DNA from 2 places in the Neobacillus sp. BF23-41 genome. Region 2 is predicted to be linked to the other one. Evidence: predicted binding sites of a transcription regulator. Region 2 holds the regulator's gene; the other holds the start of a gene.
What was found. Region 2 encodes Rex, which represses fermentation and respiration genes when NADH is low (regulators of the CRP and FNR family bind a similar motif). Its sites were predicted from a motif close to TTGTGAAATATTTCACAA; they were not measured.
Positions count from the first base shown of each region.

Region 1: a site for Rex is predicted at 1,046-1,063, ahead of AB7942_RS21025 (cytochrome C). Genes of this name have one in related genera too.

Region 1 covers NZ_JBGBPR010000016.1:694-9,123, forward strand. The annotation lists gene bshB2 (bacillithiol biosynthesis deacetylase BshB2) at 1-186, shown strand, start outside; gene AB7942_RS21020 (Crp/Fnr family transcriptional regulator) at 224-967, opposite strand; gene AB7942_RS21025 (cytochrome C) at 1,212-1,655, shown strand; gene nosZ (Sec-dependent nitrous-oxide reductase) at 1,673-3,538, shown strand; gene AB7942_RS21035 (hypothetical protein) at 3,747-4,316, shown strand; gene nosD (nitrous oxide reductase family maturation protein NosD) at 4,317-5,657, shown strand; gene AB7942_RS21045 (ABC transporter permease) at 5,621-6,418, shown strand; gene AB7942_RS21050 (ABC transporter ATP-binding protein) at 6,415-7,092, shown strand; gene AB7942_RS21055 (FixH family protein) at 7,089-7,991, shown strand; gene AB7942_RS21060 (TerC family protein) at 8,210-8,430, opposite strand, start outside.
Region 2 covers NZ_JBGBPR010000017.1:2,972-11,401, forward strand. The annotation lists gene AB7942_RS21545 (ABC transporter ATP-binding protein) at 238-2,157, opposite strand; gene moaC (cyclic pyranopterin monophosphate synthase MoaC) at 2,335-2,832, shown strand; gene AB7942_RS21555 (redox-sensing transcriptional repressor Rex) at 2,869-3,525, shown strand; gene ystJ (NADP-dependent malic enzyme) at 3,684-4,931, shown strand; gene AB7942_RS21565 (sulfite exporter TauE/SafE family protein) at 5,158-5,910, shown strand; gene dcuS (DcuS/MalK family sensor histidine kinase) at 6,106-7,725, shown strand; gene AB7942_RS21575 (response regulator) at 7,703-8,410, shown strand.

The DNA of each region.
Region 1 (8,430 bases), on a different contig from region 2:
GGGGAACCAGACATCGTCAATGATATTAGCCCCGTCGCAGAAACAAAACTGGCTGCCATCCAAGCTCACCGGTCGCAAACCGAGCAGATGTTTATTGGTATGGAAGAGAAGTTGAAAAATCAAGACCCACAAATGATGAAGTGGATCAACAACGAACGATTCTGGACATACAAATTTGATAAGTAAACGAAAAGCCCTTCATAGCGAAGGGCTTTTTTCAATGTTAATATTCCCTGTGCAGCAGTGTACATAGCGTACACCAATCCCGGATAATAATCTTCCTCGACTTCATATCAATAATCCCATCTTTTTTTAGCTTGGAAAAAACACGGCTTACGCTTTCTCTCGTCGTGCCAACGACGGTTGCAAACTCTTGAATCGTCAAGGGAATCTCAATATCCCATCTGTTTAGACCATTATTAAGTTTATTTCCCAGGCGCTCTAATGTCTTCACTGTCTTCGCATATACATCGAGCAAGGCAACATCTCGTAATTGTGAGGTCATTTCCCGTAAGGCATCGCTCATATAACTGATCATTTGCATCGACAGCTCTGGGTGGTTGAATAAATCCCGTTCTAATTCCAACTTATCCAAAAAGAAGATCTTTCCATCCTGGAGCATAGTCGCTGTCGCTGGATAGCATTCTGTCCGCTTTGTAAACAAACAGGCTTCTGCAAACACATCCCCTTTTTGCTTCACACAGACAATAATTTCATTGCCATTCTCATCCTGCTTTGTCAGCTTAACAGCACCTGAATGAACAAAATACACCCCCTTGGCCACCTCCGCCTCAGAAATGATCTGTTCCCCCTTTTTCAACTCCAGCGTTTGAATCCTCTTTTCAATAATCGAAAGCGACTTTTGTGATAGATCCTTAAAAATAACAATTTTTCGAAGCAAATCCGTTTGTATTACTTCTTGATAGACTCCTAGATGCGGATCTTTTAAACAATCGACTCGATTCATCCTTCTCACCACCCCTTTAAAGAACTCTACTTTTGATAAATACTTACCATCTATTGTAAACAACTCCATCCGCTGATGTAGTGACGAAATTCACAAAATGTTCATTGTTATAAAGCCAATTGAAACAATCGGTTTCACATAACGTTCAAAATCTACAAAAAAGGTGTGAGTTAGCTCACATTTTTCTCCCTCTTGAGCGGTTAGGATGAAGGTGTTCATTTTATATAAAAAGGGAGGAAAAAAAGTGAATAAAGCCATTATTAGTTTTGTAGTCTGTGCATTACTTGGCTTTGGACTTGGCTACTTAGTGTTTGGCGTAATCATGGGGGATTCCGAAAAACAGCCTCAGGTGGCACAAACAGAAACTACAGAAACTGCTGCTGCCAAAGATGAAAGTACGGATGCAAAGGAAGCAACAACCGTTTCAGCTAATGAGGATAACATCCTTAACAAGAAGGGCTGTCTTGGCTGTCACAGTGTTGAAGCATTAAATATTAAGGGCGGTGCCGTAGGACCGGACCTTTCCCAAGCATTTACTAACGTGGAAGGGAAACATGGCAAGCCGATTGAAGAATTCCTGAAGGCGCCTACTTCTGCCGTTATGTCAGGCGTTATTGGCAAAAATCCATTATCAGATGTAGAACGCAAACAAGTGTTAGAACTACTTAAACAAGCTTCTGAAAAATAAAAAGGTGGTGTAATTAGATGAAAAAATGGATTCCGATTGCATCGGGTCTGCTTGCAGGGTTTGTTGCAGCAACGATCTCTTTTGCCGATTTCTCAGCAAAGACGAATACGGAAGCTTCTTCAAGCACTAAGAACGATGCAGAAAAGGTGTTTGTGCCATTCGGTCAAAAGGATGATTATTACCTATTTGCCTCTGGCGGCCACTCAGGCCAAATGTTTATTTATGGGGTTCCGTCGATGCGAAAAATTAGAACGATTCCTGTATTCTCTCAAGATTCCGCAACAGGATACGGTTTCGATGAGCATTCCAAAAAAATGATGGGCGACTATACATGGGGCGACCTTCACCATCCAGCCTTTTCAGAAACAAAGGGCGACTATGATGGAAAATATATGTTTGCTACTGATGTAGGAAACAGCCGTGCCGCCGTTGTAGACCTTAAAACATTTACGACGAAAGATATCATTCAAGTTCCGAACACTGCCGGCCCACACTGTGCAGCATTCGTGACAGAAAATACAGAGTACATGTTCCTGCCAACACGTTTCGCCGTTCCGCTTGGCCAGAAGTATGAATCTCTTGATGACTTCGGCACACAATACCGTGGTGTTATGTCTGCTGTAACCTTTAATGAAAAGAATCAAAAACTAGGTATTGCTTATCAAGTGGCACTTCCGCCATGGTCCTATGACCTATCTGATGCTGGTAAAAAAGAATCAGGTGATTGGGCGGTAATGACAACTTATAATACCGAAGAAGCGACTACTAATCTTGAAATTAACGCATCACAAGCTGATCGTGACTATATTGTTCTTTTTAACTGGAAAGAGCTTGCGAAAATGGTCAAGGAAGGCAAGTACGAAAATGTTGGCGGTCAAAAAATGATTTTCCCTGAAAAACAAAAAGGCGGAATTTATTTAATTCCTGTCGCTAAATCACCACATGGTGTTGACGTCACACCAGATGGAAGGCAATTCATCGCTTCAGGAAAATTAGCACCGACAATGACTGTCTTCTCGTTTGAAAAAGCGTTTAAAGCGGTCGCAAACAAAGACTTCGCTGGTGAACGGAATGGGATTCCAATTCTTAATTACAAATCAGTGATGGAAAGAGAAGTAAACCCTGAAAACGCTTTAGGACCGCTTCACACTCAATTTGATGACAAAGGCATGGCCTATACAACGATGTTCATTTCTTCTGAAATCGTGAAATGGGATCCAAATACAGGTGAAACATTAGACCGTGTGCCTGTTCAATATTCCCCAGGACACTCTGTTGCCGCAGAAGGTGATACCGTTGCACCAGATGGAAAATGGATTATTGCTTTAAACAAGATTGCTAAAGACAGTTACTTGTCTGTCGGACCTTCCCATCCTGAGTCAATGCAATTGATTGATATCAGCGGTAAGATGAAGGTCATCCAATCTTCACCAGTAGACCCTGAACCGCACTATGCACAAATGATTAAAGCGGATAAGATTAAAACGATTAATGTATATCCTAAGGATGTCAAGAATAAGGAAGCCGTTTACAAGCAGAGTGATACGAAAATCGTCCGCAATGGCAACAAAGTTGACGTATACGGTATTGCGATGCGTTCGAAATTCATCTTTGATGCAAAAGCAAAACGACCAGACGTCATTGAAGTGAATGAAGGAGATCACGTCACCATCCATCTGACGAATATTGATTTCGATGAGGATATTACACACGGATTTGCCATCAACAGCTATAACTTAAACATGGAAGTTCAGCCTGGACAAACCAACACAATGGAATTTGTCGCGAATAAAGCGGGAACCTACCCACTTTATTGTACAAACTTCTGTTCTGCGCTCCACCAAGAAATGAACGGTTACTTCCTTGTAAAACCTAAGAAATAATATGTTGGAGATGGGTATCAATTAAATAGATTGATACCCATCCCTGTTTACAAATCTTATTATCGATAAAATCTAGTTGCAGCGCCTAGCCCCTCTTTGGTCTAAGTCAATCCCTTAAGAAGGCAAAAAACGCCTTCTTGAAGGGCTTGCCTTATGCTTGTCGGGGCTGAGCAAGGCGCTTCCACTTTATAATAAAGGCGATGTTAACATGAAGGGTAAAACGAAAAAATTATCAGTGGTTTCTTCGATATTAATAGTTGTTTCAGCCATTTTGATGGTCATCTCATTATTTTTCCCGTGGTGGCAAATGATTTTCTTTGCTCCGCAATATCCAGAGGGACTAAATATCATTGTTTACCCAAATAAACTCGAAGGACAAATTGACATTGTTAATGGTCTCAACCACTATATCGGGATGGATAACTTTAGTGAAGAAAACTTCCCTGAATTGAGCTATCTTGCCTATCTTGTTGGTGGTTTAGTTATTCTTACCTTACTAACCGCCGTCTTTCGAAAAAAATCTATTCTTTATGGATTGATTGGCGTGTTTGTAATTGGCGGCTTACTTGGGGTGATTGACCTGCGGCAGGCACTTCATGATTTCGGAACAAATTTAAGCCCTGAAGCACCCATTAAAATAGATCCTTTTGTACCGCCGATTTTGGGACATAATACAGTAGCAAACTTTATTACCAACAGTGTGCTTGGCCCTGGTTCCTATTTACTTATTGGAGCATTTATCCTGTTACTCATTCCGTTATGGAAGGATCGAAAGTAAATGAAAAAAACTGCGCTCTTATCTTTCATTTTTTCTCTATTTCTACTGATGAGCCCTGAGAAAAAGCTGGCCGCCGAAAATTTACAAGCAACCATCGACAGCCTGAAAGATGGGGCGGTATTACAGCTTGAAAATAAAACATATCAGGGCAATATTGTCATCAACAAAGCAATGACGATTATTGGCTCACCTAAAACCGTTATTAAGGGCGACGGAACGGGGAACGTCATTTCCATTAAAGCCCCTCATGTGAAGCTGAGCCATCTAACGGTAACGCATGGAAGTATGAACCGGAACTCTGCTGAGGAATACGCGGCCATCAAGATTTATACAAACAGCAACGTTGTCGAACATATCAACATCCGCGACTCCTTTCACGGCATATATTTAAGCCAGGCTCACGATAATACGATTCGTGCTAACCATATTAAGGGAATGGGCAAGGGCAAAATCGCCGAGCAGGGAAATGGAATTCACGTTTATTATGCAAATGATAATCTGCTTGAAAAGAATACGATTGAAGGCACCCGGGACGGGATGTTCTTTGAATATGCCAACAACAATCACAGCTATGAAAATAATATCAGCCAGACAAGATATGGACTGCATTACATGTATTCTGACGAAAACATTTTTATGAAAAATACCTTCACGATGAATACCGGCGGCGCAGCCATTATGAACTCCAATCATTTGAAGCTCGAGGATAATCAATTTATCGTTAACTATGGCAACCAATCATTTGGCCTATTACTCCTCCAAGCCAATGATAATTTTATCGCCAATAATACCTTTTACATGAACCAGCGTGGTTTGTATATCGATCAAGCGACAAGAAACGAATTTCGTCACAACAAAATCGTTCAAAACCAAATCGGAATTGAACTATGGGCGAGTTCCAATGATCAAGTATTTACATTAAACCAAATTTCCGAAAATACGATTCCTGCGGTAACTCTTGGCGGCAATAATGAGAATAATTCCTGGAGCAAGGATGGCAAAGGGAATGACTGGGGCAGCGCGTTCCCGATCACTGATTTAAACCAAGACCGCATTGGGGATTTTCCAATAACCTATCGTTCATCTTTATATCAATTAATGGAGGACCAAGAATTATCCTATTTATTTTTAAAAAGTCCGGCCCTGAAAATATATGAAAAAATGAATGCCGCACTTACAAACGAAGCCATTATGTTTAATGACCCACACCCATTAACAGCGTCAAATGGAACACATACGAAAGCTATTTTCCTTATTGTCAGCTTACTAATTGTGGGGATTTTAATAAAGGGGAGACACCTACTATGCATTACATTTGGAAGGAATGGAAGGAAAATATAAGAGGAAAAGGGCTTTGGCTAAGTCTAAGCATTATTGTTCTCATTTCAATCGCGATTTTATTTCGTTCCTCAGCCCTTTCATTTGATAAAGGCTTTTATGTGCTCTTAATCAACTTGTTTGATACGATTATCTATTTTATCCCGATTCTATGCCTATTTATCGGGGCCTTCTCGATTTTTCAAGAAAAGGAACAAAAAACATTGATCATGCTGCTAACAAAGACAGACTCTTTCGGAAGCTTCCTAATTAAAAAAAGCCTTGGGCTTTATGCAGTCGTCCTTGTCCCGCTGATTACGTGGTTTTTCATCTATTTGTTTCTATTAAAATTTAATTTCCAACTCGATATAAAGGGCTATTTTATCTTTGTGGCAGCAATCGTTTGTATGAGCCTCGTCTTCCTGCAAATAGGTGCGGCCATCGGTAGTTTTAGCCGCTCGCGGATGCAGATTTTAGGGTTTACGATCCTCGTCTGGTTTTACTTTTTCTTCTTACATGATTTTATCTTGCTGTCGTTCTTACCTGATGTCACCTATGAAAATGTGAAACTATTTTCTTCCGTCTACTTTTTAAATCCGCTTCAAGCGATTCGAATGTTTCTAGAAACAGGCACGGGGGTATATTCCTTTGGCCATATGTCAAGGCTCTTACAAGCATTTATGTGGACGAAACCCGTATTCTTCCTGCTCGGAAATCTGTTGTTCTGGCTTATCACTTCGTTTTTAACAGCGATTGTTTTCAACCGTAAGGAGGGGTACGAATGATCAAAGTAACGAATTTAAACCAATCGTTTGGAAAAAAAAATGTCTTAGATTCCATCAATCTAGACATTAACCCAAACGAAATATGTGCCCTTGTTGGCCGCAACGGGGCCGGAAAATCAACGTTCATCAATAGTCTGCTTGGGTTACTGCCAGTGAAGCAAGGGGACATTTTGATTAACGGGACTGCTGTTAACAAGAAAAATGTTGAATGGAAAAAGACGATTGCTTATTTGCCGGAAAAATTCATGCTATATCCGATGCTGACCGGTCTTGAAAATATCACCTTCTTTGCAGAAGCTGTGACCAAGACTTCCAATCAGGAACGGATCGAGCAGGTGCTACGCTCGGTCAGCTTGTGGGAGGACCGTGGTGTTCAAGTGAAGAAATATTCCAAAGGGATGCTGCAGCGCCTTGGTTTAGCAATCACCCTTTATCAGGATTCAAGCCTGCTCATTCTGGATGAACCAACGAGCGGCATCGACCCGCTCGGAAGAAAAGAAATTTTGGAGGTCCTTGGTTCCCTCCATGATAAAACGATTCTGCTGTCTTCCCACCATCTCGATGAAATCAAGCAGATTTGTACCCATGTCGCCTATTTGGACAATGGAAAAATGGAAAAGTTTACAGTAGATGAATTCTTACAAACTCATAATTTAGGAGGAATCAGTTCATGAAGACACGGATTATCTTTAGCTTGCTTCTGCTGATTGCCTTAATCACAGGATGCAGTTCAGGCCCTGACTATAAGGTAACAATGACGAAGGACCTTTATTTCGTCAAGGACACAGCGATGCCCTTTGAAATAAAAGTAACCGAAAACAACAAGGCCGTAAAAGGGCTCGATGTATCTGCCCAATTATCGATGACCAATATGGACCATGGCAGCTATGATGTTAAGCTTGTGGAAGGCAAAAATGGGACCTACTCCGGCAAAGTGAACCTGCCGATGGGCGGTAAATATGAGGCCGCGTTTACATTAGAAAAAGAAGGCAAAAAGGCAGAGAAAGTCATCGATCTAAATGTGACCAAGCCAAAAGGTGTCGCCATCATCAACGGCGAATGGATTACCAATGAAGATGTCAGCTTCTATAAGTTTATTAACCAGTTACAGCTGGAAATCAACCGTGAGAGCGCGCAGAAAAAATACACGGGTAAACAGTTAGAGGAAGAATTGGCTTATTTAGATTCCCAGGAAAAAACACTTGAGGATAAAAATCAATTATTAACGCAAATTATCCGCCTTCGTGCGATGGCCTTACTGGCGGATGAAAAGGGCCATAAAGCTGCCGAGACTGAAGTGGGTGCAGCCCTCCTCAAAGCGCGCGAACAATATAATCAGTTCGAATCCGCTAAAAAGCTAATTAATGAGTACGGCGCAGATAAATTTTGGGCAACGGAAAAACAGCAATATCGAATGATTGTCATGTCGCAGAAGGTGCAAAAGGACTTAATTGAAAAAGTCAAAAAGGAAAACCCAAAAGCCGGCGAACAAGAAATCTACTACCAAGCCCAAAAAGAATACGAAGAACTCCTCGTCTCCCAGGTCAACTCCTTAAAGATTGAAATTCTCTAAGAAAACTGGGCAAACTCATAACGCGTTCCGTTATGAGGGGAAAACACCAAAACGCACCGTAAATTACAGACAAATCACAATAAAAATAACCATTCGAATTAGCACTACAAAAGAGATTGGTAACACCAATCTCTTTAACTCTTTACATTAATTACCTAATTTCAATTTATTCCAAGACATAACATTATATAAAATCGTTATTTTTTCAGTCAATATATTTATTTTACTTCTCTGGGTTTTTCTATTTTTCCTTTAGATAAAAACCATCCACCTATAGCAATAAGAAGCATGACTGACCAAAAGATTGTATTCCAAATGGGTCCTTCAACAAACTCGTGAGAAATAATGTGCAGTGATGGATGCGCAAGAGTATGCATTAATAACTTAACCCCAACCCAACCGACAAGTAACATTGCTGCTGTTTCTAGACTAGGACGTT
Region 2 (8,430 bases):
GATCAAAAACTGGTGAATGTGGATAAGTGGGGTGTTATCTGTGTATAATGTGGATAAGTAAGGAATTTATTGTGGATAATGTGGAAAAGTAAAAATAACATTGAAACTGTCCTGTTTGTATTGTGAATAAGAATGTGGAAAAGTGTATAACTTAATGAATTATTGCCATCATATCAAAATTTGTCGATAATTGTCATAATAAACAAAAAACCAGGCGAATGCCTGGTTTTTGCATAATTATTCAGCAAGTTCCGCCCATTCTTCCATTAAGTGCTCGAGTTCAGACTTTGCCTTTTCATTTTTTATGTTGATTTCCAACACTTTTTCATGATTTTGAAAAATGTCTGGTTCGCATAATTGCTGCTCGAATTCTTGAATTTGCTCTTCTAGCTCTTCAATTCGTTGTTCCATTTCTTCTAATTTCCTTTTGCGCTGACGCTCTTGTTTTTTACTTTCCTTATCCTGTTGATAAGAGTTTTTTTCAAAAGCATCCGTTTGTGCTGCCCTTTTTGCTGTTGCGGCCATGGCTAGTGCCGCAAGTTCTTCCTGCTCTAGTTTCTTCTCTAAATAATAATCATAATCCCCGAGGTATTCTGTACTTCCATGACGACTAAGTTCTAAGACCTTTGTGGCAATCCGGTTAATAAAATACCTATCGTGTGAGACAAACAATATCGTGCCCGGGTAATCTATTAAAGCATTCTCTAGAACTTCCTTACTATCTAAGTCAAGGTGGTTGGTAGGCTCGTCCAAAATTAACACATTTGCTTTCTCCAGCATCAGTTTAGCTAATGCTAGACGGGCTTTCTCACCGCCGCTTAAGGTGGAAACTATTTTTAAGACATCATCACCAGAAAATAAGAAATTACCGAGCACCGTACGTATTTCTTTTTCATTTTTTAGTGGATAGTCATCCCAGAGTTCATTTAAGACCCGCTTATTGGAGGTCAATTCAGCTTGCTCCTGGTCGTAATACCCAATCTGAAGGTTTGTCCCATAGAGTATGGTTCCATCAAGTGCAGGCAACTTTTTGATTATTGTTTTTAAAAGTGTTGATTTGCCGATACCATTCGGTCCGACCAAGGCGATACTTTCACCTTTATAGGCCCGGAAAGAAATGGACTCTGAAACCATATCACCCTCGTACCCAACAGCGAGTGAATCCACTGTTAAAACATCATTTCCGCTTTGTTTTTCAATTTCAAACGAGAAGGAAGCAGACTTTTCATCGCCTAATGGACGATCCATCATCTCCATCTTTTCAAGCTTTTTACGACGGCTTTGGGCACGTTTGGTTGTCGATGCCCGCGCTAAATTCCGGTTGATAAAGTCTTGGAGATCCGCGACCTCTTGCTGTTGTTTTTCGAAAAGCTTTAAATCACGCTCATAATTTGCCGCCTTTTGATCAAGGTAAGAACTATAGTTGCCTGTAAACCTTTGGATTTGCTTACGGGAAACTTCATAAACTTGAGTAACAACTTTATCTAAAAAATAGCGGTCATGGGAAACGATCAAAATCGCCCCATGATAACTTTGTAAATATTGCTCCAGCCAGGAAAGCGTATCAATATCAAGGTGGTTTGTGGGCTCATCCAATATTAGGATATCAGGCCTGGTTAACAAGAGTTTACCAAGGGCTAGACGAGTTTTTTGCCCGCCGCTTAAACTAGATATCATCAAGGATTTGTCATGGAAATTCAGCCCATGAAGGACGGAGCGCATCTCTGCCTCATACTGATACCCTCCCAGTTCTTTAAATTTGACCTGAAGATGATCGTACTCTTTTAGGATTCTTTCGTACCTGCCACTGTCTTCAAAAACGAGGGGATCAGCCATTTGTTCTTCAAGTGTGCGGAGTTGTTTTTCCATTAATCGCAGCGGTTCAAAAACCGTCAGCATTTCATCCCATATGGATAATGATGATTCTAACCCAGTATTTTGAGCTAAATAGCCAATCGTCACCTCTTTTGGCTTGATGATTTCTCCGCCATCATGTGACAAGTGTCCGGCTATAATCTTCAATAATGTCGATTTTCCCGCCCCATTGCGTCCAACAAGGGCAACACGGTCCCGAGTTTGTAATTCGAGCTTAATATTCGATAAAATAAGGTCAGCACCATAATATTTTTGTAATTGATTAACCTGTAGCAAAATCATTCTCATTCACCTCTATTACATAGGATAAGTGTACCTTATTCCCGGTATGTCGGCAATAAACTGCTCGCCATATTAGCGGAGTGAAGTCTTAAACCGACATAAAATGTAATATATAGTTCAAAGTTTCACACACATATAAGGAAAAATAGTGTATGATTTGATGGGAGGATTTTTTATATGGCAGAATTTACGCATTTTAATGAAGAAGGCAGAGCAAAAATGGTCGACGTCAGTGATAAGCCGGAAACGGCACGTACGGCGCTTGCTCATTCCAGCATTACCGTTAGTAAAGAAATTTATGATAAAATAACTAATAATGAGATGAAGAAGGGCGATGTCTTAGCAGTGGCCCAGATAGCAGCTGTCATGGCAGCAAAGAAGACATGGGATTTGATTCCAATGTGCCATCCGATTCCATTAACAGGTGTTAATATTTCTTTCTCTTGGGAACAGGATAAGGATGAGAACTATCAATTATATATTGCTGCAGCCGTTAAAACGAAGGGGAACACAGGCGTAGAAATGGAAGCGTTAACAGCCGCATCCGCATGTGCCTTAACGGTTTATGATATGTGTAAAGCCGTTGATAAAGGTATGGTAATTGGACCGACGTATCTTGTCGAAAAAACAGGCGGTAAAAACGGTGATTTTAAAAGAGATGAAAGAGTTAAATAAATTTTTAACTAAACCATTCATGGGGTGTGGGAGATTATGAGTAATGAAACAACGAAAATACCACAGGCGACAGCAAAACGGCTGCCCCTCTATTATCGATTTCTAAAAAACCTGCAAAGTTCAGGCAAGCAAAGGGTCTCTTCAGCGGAATTGAGTGAAGCAGTAAAGGTAGACTCAGCAACGATTCGCCGCGACTTTTCCTATTTCGGTGCGTTAGGAAAAAAGGGCTATGGGTATAATGTTAATTACTTAATATCCTTCTTCCGAAAGACCTTAGATCAGGATGAATTAACTAAGGTTGCCTTAATAGGAGTCGGAAATCTTGGGACTGCCTTTTTAAACTATAACTTTTTAAAAAATAATAACACAAAAATAGAATGCGCCTTCGATGTGGATCCCGACAAAATGGGAACTATGATTCGCGAGGTACCCGTTCATCCTATGGATGATTTAGAGAAGGTGTTATCAGAAACTAATATTTCAGTGGCGATATTAACGGTTCCGGCTCCTGCCGCTCAAATGATAACCGATCGACTGGTCCAAGCGAATGTAAAAGGGATCTTAAATTTCACTCCAGCGAGGTTAAATGTTCCACCATTAATAAGGGTCCATCATATTGACTTGGCTGTGGAGCTTCAATCGCTAGTCTACTTTTTAAAGCATTATCCAACGGTCGAAATAGATGAAGAATAATTAGTTAAAAAGGCTTTCCACAAAATTTGTGGAAGGCCTTTTGTATATTAAATCCCTGCTTTTTTTAATTACATAATCTATAAAAATACTTTCTTATGCACTAAGATGTAGGTAGATAAAATGCAAGCGGTTACTAGCCGGGAAGTGGGGGAAATTCAATGTCAATTTTACGGGATGAAGCGTTAAAAATGCACAAGGAACACCAAGGCAAGGTTGGGATTTATTCTAAGGTGGCAGTACATAATGCAAAAGATTTAAGCCTTGCCTATTCACCCGGTGTGGCAGAGCCATGTTTGGTCATTTATGCAGACGAAAATAAAGTCTATGATTATACCTCGAAGGGCAATCTTGTCGCAGTTGTATCCAATGGGACAGCGGTCCTGGGGCTTGGAAACATTGGACCAAAAGCTGCGATGCCTGTGATGGAAGGAAAGGCCGTGTTATTCAAATCGTTCGCAGATGTTGATGCCTTTCCCATTTGCTTGGCCACCACTGACACAGACCAGATCGTAGAAACCGTCAAGCTGCTAGAACCAACATTTGGCGGAGTGAACTTGGAGGATATTGCTGCGCCGCAATGCTTTGAAATTGAAGACCGCCTCCGCCAAGCCTGCGAGATTCCTGTTTTTCATGATGACCAGCATGGAACCGCGATTGTAACAGCCGCTGGTCTAATCAACGCATTAAAATTAGCGGATAAAAAAATTGAAGATATTCGTGTTGCCGTAAACGGAGCAGGTTCAGCTGGAGTAGCAATTGTTAAGCTCCTGCTGCATATGGGCGTGAAGGATGTTATTTTATGTGATACAAAAGGAATTATTTATGAAGGCCGCCCGTTCGGAATGAATCGATTCAAAGATGAAATGGCGCGAATGACAAATCGCGGGCAAAAACAAGGAACGTTAGCCGATGCGTTCCTTGACGCAGATGTGTTTGTGGGGGTATCAGCAGCTGGGGCCGTTACAAAGGAAATGGTTGGTTCTATGCACCGTGACCCGATTATCTTTGCCATGGCCAACCCAGTACCGGAAATTATGCCCGATGCGGCCAAAGAAGCAGGAGCACTTGTAGTGGGTACAGGACGTTCTGATTTTCCGAACCAGGTTAATAATGTGCTTGCTTTCCCAGGAATTTTCCGCGGCGCTTTAGATGTCCGTGCAAAGGAAATCAACGAGGAAATGAAGCTCGCCGCGGTCTATGCAATTGCTGGATTAATTTCAGATGAAGAACTTCATGCTGATCATGTTATTCCAGACCCTTTTGACCCTAGGGTCGCAGCACAAGTAGCAGCAGCAGTTGCTTCCGCTGCAATGGAAACAGGGGTAGCTCAAAGAATTGTCAATGTTGAGGAAATTAAACAACGCCTATTAGCACTAGCGGAAGCAAAACAACCAGTTCATGTTTAGGTCGAGTAAAATCAAGCTTTTAAGGGAGGACTACCTCAATCTAGAGGTAGTCTTTCAAATTTTGGGAATTAGGGCATATTTCCAATATACCTTTTAAATTTTTAGTACAATAATGAATGATAGTTTTTTTCTTTTTTAAATCGGTGGGTATGAGCACGTTTTTAGGTAAGTAATTTTAACATTTCCTAGAAGGACATCTAGGGTTTTGCAATCGGAGGGGATGAAGTTGGCGATTGTGCTGACGATGTTTGTGCTTGGGATATTATTAGGATTTGTTGGGGCGGGCGGCTCCGGCTTTATTATTGCCATCTTAACAGTTATTTTTGGAGTACCAATACATATGGCGTTAGGGACATCACTAGCAGCGATGGTGTTTACGAGCATGTCAGGTGCCTACAGTCATTTTCGTCAAGGAAATATCTCAATTAAAACCGGTTTAATCGTCGGTGGATTTGGTGCAGTTGCCTCCTATTTAGGTTCAAAACTAGCCAGTTTGATTCCGATCCATTCTTTGCATTGGTTAACAGCAGGGATGTTATTTTTGTCGGCTGTAATACTGGTTGTACGCTTATTTATTGTTCAAAAAATAAAGGCAAACAACAAAAAAGTGAAACCTGGCAACCTGCTTCTCATTAAGAAAGCGGCAGTCGTCGGGTTGGTTACCGGATTGTTGTCTGGTACATTTGGGATAGGTGCTGCGCCGTTCATTCAAATCGGGTTGCTGGTCATCATGGGACTTTCGCTTAAACAATCAGTTGGTACAACAATGCTCGTTATTTTGCCAATCGCTTTAGCAGGAGGAATCGGCTACTATTTCGAAGGATACCTGAATTTAACCCTGTTAGTTGAAGTGGTAGGAGGAACGATGATTGGCTCCTATGTCGGGGCTAAGTTTACAGCCCTTGCTCCGCAGCCTGTATTAAAAAGTGCGATGGTCCTGACCCCTATTATCGCAGGAGCTATTTTGCTCATAAGTTAAGGCATCATTCGCAAGGATGGTTAACTTTGAAAATTAATCCTCAGGCCAGCCTAAGTTAAAGAAAGCTTTTAGACTGCAATGTATTTTCATAAGAATGCTTTGCAGCCTTTTTGCGTTTACTAACCCTGTTGGTTAGTATGTCATCAGGTGGAAATCAGAATGGTGCCTGTCGCCTTCTCAAAGATGGAGGGAAATATGAGAAAGGGAAGATGGAGTTTACAGACGGTAATTATTGTCTTTGTGTGTATGGTGGTTACTTTTTCACTTTTGATAACAGATTTACTTATCAGTTCGAGAATTGCTAAGGAGACGGAAAAAGGTCAGGCTGAGAAGGCGAGAAATGTGGCTCGAATGGTTGCTCATAGTCCGCTTGTGATTGATGCGATGAGTGGAGAACGGGATGTAAAGGAAATCCAAACGTTTGCGAATGAAATGAGAAAAGTGACAAACGTTTACTTTATTGTTGTGATGGATATGAAGGGGATCCGTAAATCCCATCCTGATAGCAAAGAAGTTGGCAAACAATTCAAGGGTGGAGATGAAGGGCCGGTACTAAAAGGGAAAGAGCATGAATCTATTTCAAAAGGAGCTCTAGGACCTTCTTTACGTTCTTTTACGCCGATTAAGGATGCAAATGGGAAACAGATCGGGGCAGTAGCCGTTGGGATTTCTCTTGATAATGTGGAAACGGCCGTCAATAAGAGCAGAATAGGGATCTATATTGGGACGATGATTGGTATCTTAATCGGTGTTCTCGGGGCCGTGATTTTAGCCAGATATATAAAAAAAATCCTACTTGGGCTTGAGCCATTTGCGATTGCTAAATTATTAGAGGAACGCAGCGCGATGCTTCAATCGGTGCGTGAGGGAATTGTGGCAGTTGATCAACAGTCTAACATAACACTCGTCAATCGAGCGGCCTTAAAGCTGTTCGATAAAGCAGGCCTGCAAGATAACCCGATGGGGACAAATATCGAAGAATATATGTCATCTACTCGCTTGGGTGATTTATTAAAAACTGGTAAACCTGAATTGGATGAAGAACAGAATATAAATGGGATGACCATTTTAACCAACCGAGTCCCTGTGATCGTTGGTAATAAGGTAGTCGGCGCGATTGCTACTTTTCGGGATAAAACAGAAATACAGGTGCTTGCTGAACAACTGACCGGAGTTAGAATATATGCTGACGCACTTCGGGCTCAGGCCCATGAGTTTATGAATAAACTTCATGTTATTTTGGGAATGGTCCATACAGGTTATTATGAAAAAGTGGTCGAATATATCAGTGAAACGGTTGACCATCGAAATAGCGAAATTGGCTTTGTGACAAAAAAGATAAAGGACCCTGTATTAGCTGGCTTTTTAATTGGAAAGTTGAGTTATGCAAGGGAATCAGGGGCAGAGTTATCAGTTTCCTGTGAGCAGCCTCTTCCGCAGCCCGCTGTTTCTGATGTGACACACGAACTTATAACCATTGTTGGCAATTTAATTGATAATGCCATCGAGGCTATGAATGGTTGTATGGTTAAAAAAATAGCAGTAGAATTCGAATATGGCGATGATATTTTAACAATCGAAGTAAAAGATACGGGGGCAGGGATAAGTGAAGAACTGCAAAACCAAATTTTTAACAAAGGATTCTCCACAAACGGTGAAAATAGGGGGTTAGGACTGTATCTCGTTTCGCAAGCTATTAAGAAGTTGGAAGGGGAATTAATTCTTTCATCGAAGCCTGGAAAAGGGACCGTTTTTGCCGTGTATATACCATATGAAGGGGAGGGGGACCAGAATGATCCGGGTAATGATTGTTGAAGATGATCCAATGGTGGCTGAATTTAATAAACGCTATCTTGAACAAGTTCATGGATTTACCTTGATGGCAATGGCCGCATCCGTGGATGAGGCGATTGAGAAAATTGAAAAACTAGAAATCGATCTTATCTTATTGGATATATTTATGCCGGGGAAACTAGGATTAGAGCTGTTAACCTACCTTCGTGAAAATGAGAAAGAGACCGATGTTATTATTATTTCAGCAGCATCTGATATGGAGCGGATTAAAAAGGCTTTAAGATACGGAGCCGTTGATTATTTAATTAAGCCTTTTGAATTTGAACGCTTTAGTAGAGCATTAGTTGCATATAAGGATCAAACAAAGTTTATTCAAACTCAACAAGTGATTAACCAAGACGTATTGGACAATCAATTACTGCACCGAGAGGATAGGCCTCTTATCGAAGATTTACCAAAGGGTTTAACAAAAGATACCCTAAAACAAATTTGGGAAGCGATTCAGGAGCTAAAATATGCCTCGTTTTCAACAGAGGACGTAGTTAAGGTCGTCGGAATTTCTCGAGTTTCGGTCCGTAAGTATTTAAATTTTTTAAAGGAAATTGGGATCCTAGACGTTAAGGTAATCTACGGTACAGTGGGAAGACCCGTATATCAGCATGAATTTAATCAATTGAAACAACATCTTATCAAAACCTTTTTGTAAGCAGACTAAAACTGCTTACT